DNA from 2 places in the Bacillus sp. SRL543 genome. Region 2 is predicted to be linked to the other one. Evidence: a T-box and tRNA genes for the amino acid it is inferred to sense, from the RefSeq annotation. Region 2 holds a T-box; the other holds one or more tRNA genes.
What was found. The T-box of region 2 lies ahead of tyrS (tyrosine--tRNA ligase). A T-box ahead of a tRNA ligase gene usually reads a tRNA of that ligase, here a tRNA-Tyr.
Positions count from the first base shown of each region.

Region 1 (8,052 bases), 1.4 Mb from region 2:
TCGATTGAGGAAGCACCGGAGCGTATGTTTTGTATACGTGAGGATGCTGACGATTGAGATGACGAAGAGATGTGAAGCTTATCAGCAGCCGAACAGGTTAAGTTAGAAAGGGCGCACGGTGGATGCCTTGGCACTAGGAGCCGATGAAGGACGGTACTAACACCGATATGCTTCGGGGAGCTGTAAGTAAGCTTTGATCCGGAGATTTCCGAATGGGGAAACCCTCTATCCGTAATGGGATGGAACCCTTGCCTGAATACATAGGGCATTGGAGGCAGACCCGGGGAACTGAAACATCTAAGTACCCGGAGGAAGAGAAAGCAAACGCGATTCCCTGAGTAGCGGCGAGCGAAACGGGATTAGCCCAAACCAGGAGGCTTGCCTCCTGGGGTTGTAGGACACTCTACACGGAGTTACAAAGGAACGGAGTAAATGAACAGGCATGGAAAGGCCGGCCATAGAGGGTAACAGCCCCGTAGTTGAAACTTCGTTCCCTCCAGAGTGGATCCTGAGTACGGCGGGACACGAGAAATCCCGTCGGAAGCAGGGAGGACCATCTCCCAAGGCTAAATACTCCCTAGTGACCGATAGTGAACCAGTACCGTGAGGGAAAGGTGAAAAGCACCCCGGAAGGGGAGTGAAACAGATCCTGAAACCGTGTGCCTACAAGTAGTCAAAGCCCTATGACCTTCGGGTCAGGGTAATGGCGTGCCTTTTGTAGAATGAACCGGCGAGTTACGATTACATGCGAGGTTAAGTTGAACAGACGGAGCCGCAGCGAAAGCGAGTCTGAATAGGGCGAATGAGTATGTGGTCGTAGACCCGAAACCAGGTGATCTACCCATGTCCAGGGTGAAGTCCAGGTAACACTGGATGGAGGCCCGAACCCACGCACGTTGAAAAGTGCGGGGATGAGGTGTGGGTAGCGGAGAAATTCCAATCGAACCTGGAGATAGCTGGTTCTCTCCGAAATAGCTTTAGGGCTAGCCTCATGTTGTAAGAGTCTTGGAGGTAGAGCACTGTTTGGACTAGGGGCCCCCATCGGGTTACCGAATTCAGACAAACTCCGAATGCCAAAGACTTATCCATGGGAGTCAGACTGCGAGTGATAAGATCCGTAGTCAAAAGGGAAACAGCCCAGACCACCAGCTAAGGTCCCAAAGTATACGTTAAGTGGAAAAGGATGTGGAGTTGCTTAGACAACCAGGATGTTGGCTTAGAAGCAGCCACCATTTAAAGAGTGCGTAATAGCTCACTGGTCGAGTGACTCCGCGCCGAAAATGTACCGGGGCTAAACGTATCACCGAAGCTGTGGGTGGACACCATCTGGTGTCCGCGGTAGGAGAGCGTTCTAAGTGCATCGAAGTCAGACCGCAAGGACTGGTGGAGCGCTTAGAAGTGAGAATGCCGGTATGAGTAGCGAAAGATGGGTGAGAATCCCATCCACCGAATGCCTAAGGTTTCCTGAGGAAGGCTCGTCCGCTCAGGGTTAGTCGGGACCTAAGCCGAGGCCGAAAGGCGTAGGCGATGGACAACAGGTTGATATTCCTGTACCACCTCTTTACCGTTTGAGCAATGGGGGGACGCAGGAGGATAGGGCAAGCGCGCTGTTGGATATGCGCGTCCAAGCAGTTAGGCTGCAAACGAGGCAAATCCCGTTTGCATAAGGCTGAGCTGTGATGGCGAGGGAAATTTAGTACCGAAGTTCCTGATTCCACACTGCCAAGAAAAGCCTCTAGCGAGGGAAAAGGTGCCCGTACCGCAAACCGACACAGGTAGGCGAGGAGAGAATCCTAAGGTGAGCGAGAGAACTCTCGTTAAGGAACTCGGCAAAATGACCCCGTAACTTCGGGAGAAGGGGTGCTTTTTAGGGTGAATAGCCCGGAAAAGCCGCAGTGAATAGGCCCAGGCGACTGTTTAGCAAAAACACAGGTCTCTGCGAAGCCGCAAGGCGAAGTATAGGGGCTGACGCCTGCCCGGTGCTGGAAGGTTAAGAGGAGGGGTTAGCGCAAGCGAAGCTCTGAATCGAAGCCCCAGTAAACGGCGGCCGTAACTATAACGGTCCTAAGGTAGCGAAATTCCTTGTCGGGTAAGTTCCGACCCGCACGAAAGGCGTAACGATCTGGGCACTGTCTCAACGAGAGACTCGGTGAAATTATAGTACCTGTGAAGATGCAGGTTACCCGCGACAGGACGGAAAGACCCCGTGGAGCTTTACTGCAGCCTGATATTGAATTTTGGTACAGCTTGTACAGGATAGGTAGGAGCCTTTGAAGCCGGAGCGCCAGCTTCGGTGGAGGCATTGGTGGGATACTACCCTGGCTGTATTGAAATTCTAACCCGCGCCCCTGATCGGGGCGGGAGACAGTGTCAGGCGGGCAGTTTGACTGGGGCGGTCGCCTCCTAAAAAGTAACGGAGGCGCCCAAAGGTTCCCTCAGAATGGTTGGAAATCATTCGCAGAGTGTAAAGGCACAAGGGAGCTTGACTGCGAGACCTACAAGTCGAGCAGGGACGAAAGTCGGGCTTAGTGATCCGGTGGTTCCGCATGGAAGGGCCATCGCTCAACGGATAAAAGCTACCCCGGGGATAACAGGCTTATCTCCCCCAAGAGTCCACATCGACGGGGAGGTTTGGCACCTCGATGTCGGCTCATCGCATCCTGGGGCTGTAGTCGGTCCCAAGGGTTGGGCTGTTCGCCCATTAAAGCGGTACGCGAGCTGGGTTCAGAACGTCGTGAGACAGTTCGGTCCCTATCCGTCGTGGGCGCAGGAAATTTGAGAGGAGCTGTCCTTAGTACGAGAGGACCGGGATGGACGCACCGCTGGTGTACCAGTTGTCTTGCCAAAGGCATCGCTGGGTAGCTATGTGCGGAAGGGATAAGTGCTGAAAGCATCTAAGCATGAAGCCCCCCTCGAGATGAGATTTCCCATAGCGTCAAGCTAGTAAGATCCCTGAAAGATGATCAGGTTGATAGGTCTGAGGTGGAAGCGTGGTGACACGTGGAGCTGACAGATACTAATAGATCGAGGACTTAACCACAATTGATTACTCTGTCATTCTTCTTCTGCATTATCTAGTTTTGAGAGAATAAAATTTTCAAAAATTCTCTTGCAAACTGAATACAAGATGGTATAATAATACTTGTCTTGAAAAAATAGTCTGGTGGCGATAGCGAGAAGGTCACACCCGTTCCCATACCGAACACGGAAGTTAAGCTTCTCAGCGCCGATGGTAGTTGGAGGTTCTCCTCCTGTGAGAGTAGGACGCTGCCGGGCGAAACAATTATTCCGCAGTAGCTCAGTGGTAGAGCATTCGGCTGTTAACCGAACGGTCGCAGGTTCGAGTCCTGCCTGCGGAGCCATTCTTATCCTTAATACCATTAAGGTATTGGGCTAATGCTTCCATAGCTCAGTAGGTAGAGTGCTTCCATGGTAAGGAAGAGGTCACCGGTTCGAGCCCGGTTGGAAGCTTAAAGAAACTATAACTTGTTAATAGAATAGCAAGGCCCCTTGGTCAAGCGGTTAAGACACCGCCCTTTCACGGCGGTAACACGGGTTCGAATCCCGTAGGGGTCACCATTTTGGAGGATTAGCTCAGCTGGGAGAGCATCTGCCTTACAAGCAGAGGGTCGGCGGTTCGATCCCGTCATCCTCCACCATATATGCCGGTTTAGCTCAATTGGTAGAGCAACTGACTTGTAATCAGTAGGTTGGGGGTTCAAGTCCTCTAGCCGGCACCATTTCCTTTGCAGATTTGTAATGGAATGTGGAGGGGTAGCGAAGTGGCTAAACGCGGCGGACTGTAAATCCGCTCCCTCCGGGTTCGGCGGTTCGAATCCGTCCCCCTCCACCATTTGAATAAAAACTCCAGATTTGGACAATCTTATAAATGTCCTTTTTATTTTGACCGTCAGGTCATTGATTGATGGGCTATAGCCAAGCGGTAAGGCAACGGACTTTGACTCCGTCATGCGTTGGTTCGAATCCAGCTAGCCCAGCCATTTTTTGAGCCATTAGCTCAGTCGGTAGAGCATCTGACTTTTAATCAGAGGGTCGAAGGTTCGAGTCCTTCATGGCTCATCATAGCAGGACAGGCCTTAGGTTTCAGAACCCTAAGGTCTGTCCTGATGAATGCGGAAGTAGTTCAGTGGTAGAACATCACCTTGCCAAGGTGGGGGTCGCGGGTTCGAATCCCGTCTTCCGCTCCATTTTCGGGGCCTTAGCTCAGCTGGGAGAGCGCCTGCTTTGCACGCAGGAGGTCAGCGGTTCGATCCCGCTAGGCTCCACCATTACTACATACATCTTACCTTAAACCCTGCCGGGTTTAAGGTTTTTTTTATGTCTGCAGCCTTCTTCAGGAATTCCCCGCCAGCTCTTTTGACTATTTAGATTTTTCGGAAAAACACGTATATATATGCATGTTTTTGTCGAGTTGAGTCATTGCTTTGAAAGCGGTTAAAATGAGAGTAGTACAGGGGTGAAGGAGGAATATAAAGAGATGAAGAAATTATCTATTATCGGGATGCCAATGGATCTTGGCCAAATGAGGCGAGGCGTTGATATGGGTCCAAGTGCCATCCGCTATGCCGGTGTAAATGAACGTTTGAAATCTTTATTTGATCAGATACACGATATGGGCGATATTGCAATCGGGCGCCCGGAAGTGATGATTGATCCGGATACCAATCTGCGTAATCTTGAGCTGATTGCAGAAAAGACCGGCCAGCTGGCAGAAAAGGTTGATGAAGTGATCAAGGATGGTTCTTTTCCGCTTGTGCTGGGCGGAGACCATAGCATTGCAATCGGTACGCTGGCCGGGGTATCACGGCACTATAAGAACATGGGTGTCATCTGGTATGATGCCCATGGCGACCTGAACACGGCAGAAACATCTCCTTCAGGCAATATCCATGGCATGCCGCTGGCGGCTTCCCTCGGCATTGGCCATCCGCTGCTGACTGAGATAGGGGGCTATTCACCGAAGGTAAAGCCTGAGAATATCGTCATCATCGGGGCGAGGGCCCTGGATGAGGGAGAGAAAGAGCTTGTGAAGGAAAAGGGGATCAAAGTATATACGATGCATGAGATTGACAGGCTCGGGATGACACGGGTGATGGAAGAAGCCATTGAGTATCTCAAGGACCGCACCGATGGTGTCCATCTGTCATTAGATCTGGACGGGCTCGACCCCAACGATGCACCAGGCGTTGGAACGCCGGTCATAGGCGGCATCAGCTACCGTGAAAGCCACCTGGCGATGGAAATGCTGGCAGAAGCTGAGCTGATCACCTCAGCTGAATTCGTAGAGGTCAATCCGATCCTCGATGATAAGAATAAGACGGCATCAGTAGCCGTCGCGCTGATGGGATCTCTTTTCGGAGAAAAGCTCCTGTAGAATTGGATATAAAAAAAGCGGTAGCTTGATTTTCAAGCTACCGCTTTTTTCCGATTAAATGATTGTATCTGTTCAGCAATGAATCCAGCCTCGTACTGGCTTCAATTACATTATGGCTGGACAAAGATGTTCGGGAAGCTAGCTGGACCATTTCTTTGCGGCATTTTTCAATATCCTGCAACAGTTCTTGGACACCCATTTACAAAAAACCTGCCTTTTCCTCAGCTTAATTAGTCCCTTTATACCCCAACTAAAACTTTTTAAACATGAAGAAGTAAATTTTTGTTAAAATAATAGTTATTGAGAAATTTTATTAAAAAAATGAAACCTTTTCCGCTATCGATCCGTAATATCGTATAGCCGCATTAGAGCGGAGGTAACTAGAAATGGAAGCAATCGTAAAGAAAAGGATCAAACAGGTTCTAAAAGGCGACCAGAATGCCTTTGGGGAAATCGTGGAAATTTATAAAGACAAGGTGTTCCAGCTTTGTTTCCGTATGCTCGGCAACCGCCATGAGGCGGAGGATATTGCACAGGAGGCTTTCCTGCGCGCATATGTGAATATTCAAAGCTTTAATATCGATTTGAAATTTTCCACCTGGCTGTACAGGATCGCAACCAATTTATGCATTGACCGGATCAGGAAGAAAAAGCCTGATTATTTTCTCGATGCCGAGGTTGCGGGGACGGACGGCTTGACGATGTATTCGCAGATTGCATCGGATACCAGGCTGCCTGAGGAAGATGTAGAAAGTCTGGAGCTTCAGGAGACCATTCAAAACGAAATCTCGAAGCTTCCTGAGAAATACAGGTCAGTAATTGTGCTGAAATATATCGAGGAGCTTTCTCTCAACGAAATAAGCGAAATTATGGACCTGCCGCTCGGGACGGTTAAGACCCGCATACACAGGGGCAGGGAAGCTTTAAGAAAGCAGTTGCGTCATGTGTAGAGATGAATGGCTATGCCATCTTCTTTTGCAAAAATGAATTCAGCTTATCATTTTAAGAGGGTGAGAACTTTGAAATGTCCAGCAGAGATTGTTGAGTTTATGCACGAGTATCTAGATGAAGAGATCTCAGCCGAGCATGAACAGCAATTAAGGGAGCATTTGAGCAGCTGCGATGAATGCCGCTCGTATTTTCATGAATTAAAGAGAGCTATTGCACTTGTGCAAAGCACTTCACATATACAAGCGCCGTCAGGCTTTACAGCCGGTGTGATGGCGAAGCTTCCGAAAGAAAAGAAGCAGGTCGGCTTCCAGCGTTGGTTCAGGCAACATCCGCTGCTTACTGCTGCTTCCCTGTTCCTCGTCCTGATGATGGGGAGCGTCATGTCCACCTGGAATAAGGATCATAATTTTTCGGTCTCCAAACAGCCGAACCTGATTGTCCAGAATGATACGGTCATCGTTCCGGAAGGTGAAGTGGTAAAGGGCGATGTCACTGTCCGCAATGGCAAGATAAAAATTGAAGGACTGGTCGATGGGAATGTAACTGTCATCAATGGAGAGCAGTATATGGCTTCTGCAGGCCAGGTGACAGGCGAGATCAAGGAAGTGAATGAAGTGTTTGAGTGGCTCTGGTACCATATCAAGAACCTTGGCAAAGATCTCGTGAATGTATTCGATGAGAAAGAAAAAGAGCCTGCTGCAGGCTGACTGAATAGATAAAGCAAATCCCTGTCAAACTAGAAATATCCAGCTGAGCGGATATTCTAATGGCAGGGATTTTCTTTTAGGAAAATATAATGCTGCCTAAGGGTTTTTGCAATATATCCCATGCCCATATCATTGGTTTTCAGAGTATTTATGATATAATATGTGAGTTACATACATTGAAAACAAAGCTTATGCTTTTTGGAAAAATATACTTGGAGGAAGGGATAATGTCGTTTGCAGATTTCTCAATTTTGAAATACCTGGCTAATATTGTTGACATTCTCCTTGTTTGGTACGTCATCTATAAACTGATCATGATTGTGAGGGGCACCAAGGCTGTCCAGCTATTGAAAGGGATCTTTGTCATTCTGATCGTCAAGGTGATCAGCGACAAATTCCAGCTGCAGACGCTTGGCTGGATGATGGAGCAGGTTCTGCTGTGGGGGGTCCTGGCCATCATCATCATATTCCAGCCTGAGCTCCGCAGGGCGCTTGAGCAGCTGGGGAGGGGAAGATTCTTCTCAAGAAGCAGCTCCCAGGAAGAAAATGAACAGGAAAAGATGGTGGATTCCATCACTAAGGCCGTTGATTATATGGCTAAACGCCGGATTGGCGCCCTGATCTCGATTGAACGGGAAACAGGGATGGGCGACTATATAGAAACAGGCATTCAGCTGAACTCAAAGATTTCGTCAGAGCTGCTGATCAATATTTTCATCCCGAATACACCTCTGCATGACGGGGCAGTAATCATCCAGAAAAATTGTGTGGAAGCTGCGGCCTGCTATCTGCCGCTTTCCGAGAGCCCGTTCATTTCAAAGGAACTGGGCACCAGGCACAGGGCCGCCCTGGGGATCAGTGAGGTCACAGACAGCCTTACCATCGTCGTATCTGAGGAAACGGGCAGCGTCTCACTGACTAAAAACGGTGAGCTCCACAGAAGCCTGAGCTCTGAGGCATTCAAGGAGCTCCTATCCAATGAACTGATTGTCAGCCAGA
Region 1 is NZ_OZ481794.1:167,982-176,033, forward strand. It holds rRNA gene AC4E8B_RS00940 (23S ribosomal RNA) at 96-3,040, shown strand; rRNA gene rrf (5S ribosomal RNA) at 3,160-3,276, shown strand; tRNA gene AC4E8B_RS00950 (tRNA-Asn) at 3,288-3,362, shown strand; tRNA gene AC4E8B_RS00955 (tRNA-Thr) at 3,399-3,471, shown strand; tRNA gene AC4E8B_RS00960 (tRNA-Glu) at 3,505-3,579, shown strand; tRNA gene AC4E8B_RS00965 (tRNA-Val) at 3,584-3,659, shown strand; tRNA gene AC4E8B_RS00970 (tRNA-Thr) at 3,665-3,740, shown strand; tRNA gene AC4E8B_RS00975 (tRNA-Tyr) at 3,769-3,853, shown strand; tRNA gene AC4E8B_RS00980 (tRNA-Gln) at 3,927-4,001, shown strand; tRNA gene AC4E8B_RS00985 (tRNA-Lys) at 4,008-4,080, shown strand; tRNA gene AC4E8B_RS00990 (tRNA-Gly) at 4,134-4,208, shown strand; tRNA gene AC4E8B_RS00995 (tRNA-Ala) at 4,214-4,289, shown strand; gene rocF (arginase) at 4,499-5,395, shown strand; gene AC4E8B_RS01005 (aspartyl-phosphate phosphatase Spo0E family protein) at 5,433-5,594, opposite strand; gene sigW (RNA polymerase sigma factor SigW) at 5,782-6,345, shown strand; gene AC4E8B_RS01015 (zf-HC2 domain-containing protein) at 6,415-7,053, shown strand; gene cdaA (diadenylate cyclase CdaA) at 7,281-8,052, shown strand, end outside.
Region 1: it encodes a tRNA-Tyr, which carries the amino acid that the T-box ahead of tyrS (tyrosine--tRNA ligase) is inferred to sense. The anticodon was not compared.

Region 2 (8,052 bases):
TTTCCTGTACCGGTTTTTCCGGCCCAGTCTGAACTGAACTTCAGTCTGTTCTTCACAGAGGTGGCTGTACCGCTGTTAATAACATCCCTCATCATATCGTAAGTAAGATATGCCGTTTGCGGGCTGAAGACATCTACAGGCTCAGTTTTATGCTGATACACAACATTGCCGTCTCTGTCTGTGATTTTATCAATCATATAGGCATCGACAAACTTGCCGCTGTTGGCAAAAGTACCGAATGCATTGGTATTTTCCTCAACGGTCACACCGTTTTCAAGAGAGCCGATGGCAGTGGCCAGGTTCGTATAGTCAGGCTCCAGCAGAGAAGTGAAGCCCATCTTCTTGAGATATTCTGCCGGCCTTTGGCCGACAATATCCTTGTATAGTTTGACGGCCGGGACATTATAGGATTTCGCAAGGGCATATCTTGCCGTTACCAGCCCGGTGTAGCGCAAATCATAGTTATTCGGCCATGGCCTATTCAAGCCGGGAGCAAGCATCAGCGGTACATCCGGCAGGATGGTTCCCGGTGATGCCTTGCCAAGCTCAATGGCAGGCGCGTAAACCAGGAGGGGCTTCATGGTGGAGCCGTTCTGCCTGACCGCATGCGTTGCATGATTCAGCTGCTCTCTCTTATAGTCACGGCCGCCCACAAAGCTGATGATCTTTCCTGTTGAATTTTCGATGAGGACGGCTCCCACTTCGACTGGTTCTATGATGCTTACATCTTCACCGGTATCAGGGTCAGTTACCATCTGGGCTTTATCAGGACCGTAATGCTGGTACTGATTTTTCACCTGCTGCATTCCATCGTAGATTTCCTTATTAATGGTCGAATGGATCTTGTAGCCGTTTTGGCGCAGATTCTTGTCAGCCAAAGCCAGGTAACGCTGCTTGGTTTCCTCGTCGTTGTTGTACTGCTCCATTGCACCGTCTTTTTCAGCCAGCACCTTGGACATAACTTCGGCTGCACGCTCCTCAATCTCAAATGTGACCCAAGGGTATTTTTCAACCGCACTGGAGCCTGCAGGAACGAAATCTTTGGTAATATCATAAACAAGGGCTTCCTGATATTCTTGATCGGATATTTTCCCGTCATCATACATCCGTTTCAGAACGGTCTTCATTCTTGACAATCCGGGTTCCAGATCCTCTTTGACGGACCCTTTATTTGTAAAAGGGGTATATCCGAAAGGGCTCTGCGGGAGACCGGCGATAAAGGCGGACTGGGCAATATTCAGGTCGCTGGCAGGAACTCCGAAGATCCCCTTCGCCGCTGCCTGCACGCCGCCGATATTCCGTCCGGAAGAGTTGCGCCCGAACGTCGACACATTCAGGTAGGCTTCAAGAATTTCTTTTTTATCAAAGAATTTTTCGAGCCGGAGCGCGAGCAGGATTTCTTTTGCCTTCCTTTCGAATGAAACTTCATTTGTCAGGATCTGATTTTTGATCAGCTGCTGTGTCAAGGTACTTCCGCCGCTTTGTACAGCACTGTTTGATACTTCCTGGTAGAGTGCGCGCAGAATTGCTTTCGGCACAACACCGTCATGCTCATAAAAATATTCATCTTCGGTCGCAACGACTGCGTCCTTCAGATGCACTGAAACATCTTCAAGCTTCACTTCTTCCCGCTCAAGGTCTGTCCGGAGTTTTCCGAGATAGACATTATTGGCAAAATAAAGCTCTGATGTTTCTTCATAATTGTATATGTCTTTCTTCATGCTTTCATAGGAACGGATCGGCTCTTCCTTCACCAGAGAGGCAAAATATCCGGCACCCACTCCTCCTGCAAAAGCTCCTCCGAGTACAACGAGTATAATGAACAGAAGAGTTAAATTCCACACGACTTGATAGGTGATAGAAGCGCCTTTTACTGTCTTTTTATTTGTAAAGAGGCTTAGCCAGGATCTGAATTTATTGTTCAAATTATGTTTTTCCCCCTTCATTTTATAAACCCCCAAAACCACATACATTATAGCACAAACCCAGGCGCCATTTGACAAGCACTGACATTTTTCTGAAATTTCCTTTTTAATGAGGGTCGGGGCATTAGTGAGGGGGTTATTGAAGCCGGAGGAGGCTGGAAAGCGGAGCTGCAAATATATGGATGCTTGTCGCACCTGAACAGTCGCCTCCGCATTTCGGGTTGACACACCCCCGTTTTTTATGGTAAAACTTTTGTATTATCTTATTGTATTTGAATAGCTGCTTTGATGGGAATGAGTAGTGCTTCTGTCTCTGTTTCAGAAAGCCGGCGGTTGCTGTGAGCCGGTGCATGCAGAAGGATGAATTACCTCCCGGAGCTTCTGTTGTGAATCTGCGTATGCAGTATTAGCGATGGACGGTTGAACCGTTATCAGGAAAAGAGCGGAGGACAGCTGTGTCCTCAATTTGGGTGGTACCGCGCTGTTAAGCGTCCCTGCATATTTGCAGGGGCGCTTTTTTGTTTTTTTCCGACGGAGGCTGCCGGCGTTTGAAGAATTGAATGGAGGAAGAAAGATGAGTTTGCTTGAGGATTTAAAATGGAGAGGCATTGTTTACCAGCAGACAGATGAAGAGGGAACAGAGGAGCTGCTGAAAAAAGAGAAGATTTCATTATACTGCGGGATTGACCCGACGGCTGACAGTATGCATATCGGCCATCTGCTGCCGTTTTTAACACTGCGCCGTTTCCAGAATGAAGGCCACAGGCCGATTGTGCTTGTCGGCGGTGCCACAGGGCTTATCGGCGACCCGAGCGGAAAGAGCGAGGAGCGCAAACTGCAGACATTGGAAACCATCCAGCATAATGTCAGCAGCATCCAGCAGCAGCTGAAGAAAATCTTCAGCTTTGAAGGTGAGAACGGAGCCCTTATGGTCAACAACTATGACTGGGCAGGCTCCATGGACATTGTTACATTCCTGAGGGATTACGGGAAGCATGTTGGAGTTAATTATATGCTGGCAAAGGATACCATCGCATCACGTCTTGATACTGGAATTTCTTTTACAGAGTTCACTTATACAATCCTGCAGGCAATGGATTTCCTTCATCTGTATGAGAAGCATAACTGCAAGATGCAGATCGGCGGAAGCGACCAGTGGGGCAATATTACAACCGGGCTTGAGCTGATCCGGAAAATGATGCCTGAGGGTGCCAAAGGCTATGGTGTCACAATCCCGCTTGTAACAAAGTCGGATGGAACGAAATTCGGCAAAACAGAAAGCGGGGCAATCTGGCTCGATCCTGAAAAGACTTCTCCATATGAGTTCTATCAGTTCTGGATCAATACTGCTGATGCCGATGTCATCAAATACCTGAAATACTTCACTTTCCTCTCAAAGGAGGAAATAGAGGCGCTTGAGAACTCTCTTGCTGAGGAAGCTCATCTCCGCAAGGCGCAGAAGGCGCTTGCTGAAGAAATGACAAAGCTGATCCATGGTGAAGCAGCGCTTGAACAGGCTATCAAAATTTCAGCCGCCCTTTTCAGCGGGGATGTCAAAAACCTTACAGCGTCAGAAATCACCCAAGGCTTCAAGGATGTGCCATCCTATGAGCCGACAGGCGAAGAGAAAGGCATTGTCGACCTGCTGACGGCAGCCGGGATTTCTCCATCCAAGCGCCAGGCCCGGGAAGATGTATCGAACGGCGCCGTCTATCTGAATGGGGAAAGAATTACAGAAACAGACTATGAACTTACAGAAAAAGACCGCATTGAAGGCCAGTTCACAATCATCCGACGCGGCAAAAAGAAATACTTCCTTATCAGATATTAATCCGCAAAAAAAGGTCCGCTTCCGGCAGGAGGCGGACCTTTCTGTTTAAATGGCAAAAAGAAAGCACCAGCCAAAAGGCAGGTGCTTTCTTGTGCTTTTCCCGATTAACGAGAGTAGAATTCAACGATAAGAGCTTCGTTGATTTCAGCAGGAAGTTCGGAACGCTCAGGCATGCGAGTGAATGAACCTTCCAGTTTGTCAGCATCGAAAGTCAAATAGTCAGGCACGAAGTTGTTTACTTCGATTGCTTCCTTTACGATGTCAAGACCGCGTGACTTTTCACGCAATGTGATCGTTTGACCAGGCTGAACGCGGTATGAAGGGATATCAACGCGTCCTCCGTCAACGATGATGTGGCCGTGGTTTACAAGCTGACGAGCTTGACGGCGAGTACGAGCTAAACCTAAACGGTAAACAACGTTGTCAAGACGTGATTCTAAAAGAACCATGAAGTTTTCACCGTGCTTACCAGGCATTTTGCCGGCCTTGTCGAATAGGTTGCGGAATTGGCGCTCAGTAACTCCGTACATATGGCGAAGTTTCTGTTTTTCCTGTAATTGTAAACCGTACTCAGAAATTTTTCTGCGCTGGTTTGGACCATGTTGTCCTGGAGCGTAAGGACGCTTTTCTAATTCTTTACCAGTTCCGCTTAGAGAAATTCCAAGACGGCGGGATAGTTTCCAGCTTGGACCTGTATAACGAGCCATGAATGACTCCTCCTTGTGTTTTTATTTTGTTGTAAAATAAAAACAGATGCGTACGATCATTAAGCTCATTTTGTTTTCATGTACCTTCGCCCTAGCAGCAGCGGGTTACACAGTACCCCTTCGAATAAAAGGCTAAAACGCCATGCTTACCGGCGTTTTGGGCTAACCCGTGCTTTCCGCCTCAAAAGAGATGGGAAGCGGTGCCTTATTGAGGAACAAAATGATCACCTAAAGTGTCACATATGCTGCGATATTTTACACAAAGGATATTATATAATTTTTTTAAACTTTATGTCAAGGCATGTTTAGATTTTCCTGCAATGAATACTGCTTCGTTCTCAATTTTATCACTTCATTATGCCTGCATAGAGGGCAGTTTTTTGGAAAATATTTTTATCATATCATAACGGGGAGAATTTTCCTGTGGTATAATAGTCTTAATTAATTCTAGCAAAAGTGTTGATGAAATTGAGAGAAACAAAGAAGGAAAAACATATCCGCCTTTTCCTGGCATTATTATTTGCCGGCGTGGCCCTTGCCGCCATGTACTTTCAGCATCTCAAGCCGGGCGGTGCAGCAGAAAGCCCGCTTGCCCTTGTCATAAAGAAGGGCTCTCCGGGAGGCACAGACCCCCTCGTTGTTTTGTTTGATGAAAAAAAACAGGACCATGTGCTGGCTCTTTATGAGGTGGAAAGAGACAATGATTTTAAATTTCGTCTGATCAAGTCCGCTTCCCTGGAAAGTGCCCCTGAGAAATTGGCGGTTGACCGTGATGGTTCCGGGGTGTGGGCTGAATTGGACAGAGGCTGGGTTTATCTGGACGAAGACCTGGAAGTGCGGGACCGTGAACCGGGCCTTCGCGGCACCATCACTTCTGACGGCGATCCTTTTGAAGTAAGGAAGACTTCAGATCGTATCGTTCTCGAAGCGGACGGCCATTATGAAGTGGCCTTCAATGAAGCTGGCAGGCCAGAGAGCATCCACGCTCTCACAGCCGATCATTCTTCATGGCTTATCCTGCTTGACGGCGGGGTGAGGATTGCCTCTGGCAGGACGCTGTGACACGGCATTTTATATGAGGATGCCTATATGAACTGGATAAATAGGGTGATGATATATGGAAATGCTCAAAAGCCAGAAAATATTGTGCTTGAAAAGCCGCTTTTTTGACATGATTGATACAAATGACGGATTTATTCAGTCCGATGCTTTAATTGTGCAAATGCTTAAAGCGGTCATAGAGTTCTCTGAAGCCGCCGCTGCCTGCTTTCGGGATCCCGGGGGCAGCGTCTTCTGTGCAGGCTCCCCAGCTGGGGGAAATGGCCAGGATGGCAAGCCGGCAGGGCTCAAGGGGCCCGGGGATGACCCTTGCTGCCAGATCCCTCTTTCCGCAAGGTCAATGGATCTGGGATTCCTTGAGCTGAACGGCCTCCCTGAACCGCTGGATCAAAAAAGCCAAAGGGAGCTGGGCACTGCCTGTGCCGCCTTCATTATTAAGGCTCGGGAACTCGGGGGAATCTCGGCCAGGGAAAAGCGCTACAAGCAGCTTTTTCGCGTAACAGAGCAGTTTCATTCCTCTATGGACATGGATGCTGTCCTCGGAGAAATCATCAAAACCCTTCAGGAAGTATATCCTGACTTTACCTACTATCTAATGCTGTCGCATGACAATAACAGCCATGGGGACCTCCCGTTAAAAGACCTTGAATATGACAGTCAAAATATAGCGGCCATGCAGGCATATGTTACCGGCGCCATTCAGTTTGAGGATTCAATTTCTGAGAAGCGCTCTGTCCTGTACGCGCCTTTAAAAGGGAAGCAGGGGGTGTACGGCGTACTCCAGGTCATCGCACCGAATGCACTCGTCTTTCCTGAAAACGAAGTAGAGTTCATTTCCATACTTGCCAATACAGCAGGCGGTGCGCTTGAAAATGCCCAGCTGTATCATCAGTCGAAGAGGCTGGTTGCCGACCTCCAGCTCATAAATGAGACTTCGCACCAGCTTAATTCCAATCTTCGCCTGACGGAGACGATGACTTATATGGCTGAACAGATTATCAAGTCCTTTGATGCGGAAGAGGCAGGCTTCGTTCTTTTATCAGAAGAATCCGAACAGGTCAGCATCCTTAAAGGAAGCACTTCTTTCTTCCGTACAAGGGAATCCGGCATCTATATAAAATATATCAAGGAAAAAATCAGGCAAGACAAGGACAGCCTGTTTATTGGCGAACTTGACCTCCGGAACGATGCCTTGATCGAGCAGTTTAAATCCGTCATGGCGGTCCCGATGTCCCAGTCTGGTGTACTGAAGGGATTTGCCCTTATCCTGCACAGAGATCCTTATCACTTTTCGTTTGAGACATTTAAGCTTCTTCAGTCCTTAATCCATCATTCAACTTTGGCTCTTACGAACTCAATGCTGAGAGAGGAGCTTGAAAAGATGGTCGTTACAGATCACCTGACCAGGCTTTTTTCCAGGAATTATCTGGATGAACGGATACACCAGTCATTAAGCGAGGATGCTGAGGGTGCATTTATCCTGGTGGATATTGATAATTTCAAGTTTGTCAATGATACATACGGCCATCAGGTCGGTGATGAAGTCATTGTCCAGGTGGCCGGGATCATTGTAAACAGCATCCGCAGCACCGATGTTGCTGCCAGATGGGGAGGAGAAGAGCTGGCCATTTATCTGCCCTCTATTTCCCTGGAAACAGGAGTTGCGATTGCAGAGCGGATCGTCAAGAAAGTCTCTGAAACTACAAATCCCGTTGTCACCATTTCCTGTGGGGTGTCCCATTGGAACACGGAAAGGGAGGATTCATATTCGTGGCTGTTCAAGCGGGCTGATAAAGCTCTTTATACTGCGAAAGAATCCGGAAAAAACCAGGTTGTGGTCCAGGGATTCAGCATTTCTTAAAGGCAGGCTAAACAAAGCCTGTCTTTTTCCTGTTCCTTTCCCATTCAAATTGCTTTCCAAAAGCGAAAAAATAACATATCCTGTAAGTGAGGAATATTGTAAACGCTTTCAATTCAAGGGGGATATATGATGGAGAAGAAGAACGTGCGGTTCGAGACAAAGGTGATCCATGAAGGTTATGATGCCCGGGAATTTAAAGGGAGTCTCGCACCTCCAATTTTTCAAACCTCAACGTTTGTGTTCGATAATGCAGAACAGGGTGAACGGAGGTTTTCGGGAGAAGAAGACGGATACATCTATTCGCGGCTCGGCAATCCGACTGTTTCTGTCCTTGAAGAGAGGATGGCTGCACTTGAGCAGGCTGAGGCGGCATTGGCCTTCAGCTCGGGGATGGCTGCTGTTTCCGCGGTTCTGGTTGCCCTGACAAAGGCGGGAGACCATATATTATGTTCCCAGGGAGTATATGGGTGTACATTTGGACTTCTTCAGCTGATGAAAGAGAAATACAATATCAAGCATGATTTTTCATTGATGGAATCGAAGGAGCAGCTGCTGCAGGCAATCAGGCCGGAGACCGCCTGTTTATATATTGAAACGCCAATCAACCCGACTATGAAGCTAGTTGATCTGGAAATGGCCGTGGAGGCTGCCAGGGAAAAGGGGATCCCG
Region 2 is NZ_OZ481794.1:3,770,008-3,778,059, reverse strand. It holds gene AC4E8B_RS19270 (transglycosylase domain-containing protein) at 1-1,946, opposite strand, end outside; T-box leader at 2,202-2,424, shown strand; gene tyrS (tyrosine--tRNA ligase) at 2,500-3,756, shown strand; gene rpsD (30S ribosomal protein S4) at 3,861-4,463, opposite strand; gene AC4E8B_RS19255 (hypothetical protein) at 4,923-5,525, shown strand; gene AC4E8B_RS19250 (sensor domain-containing diguanylate cyclase) at 5,635-7,383, shown strand; gene megL (methionine gamma-lyase) at 7,513-8,052, shown strand, end outside.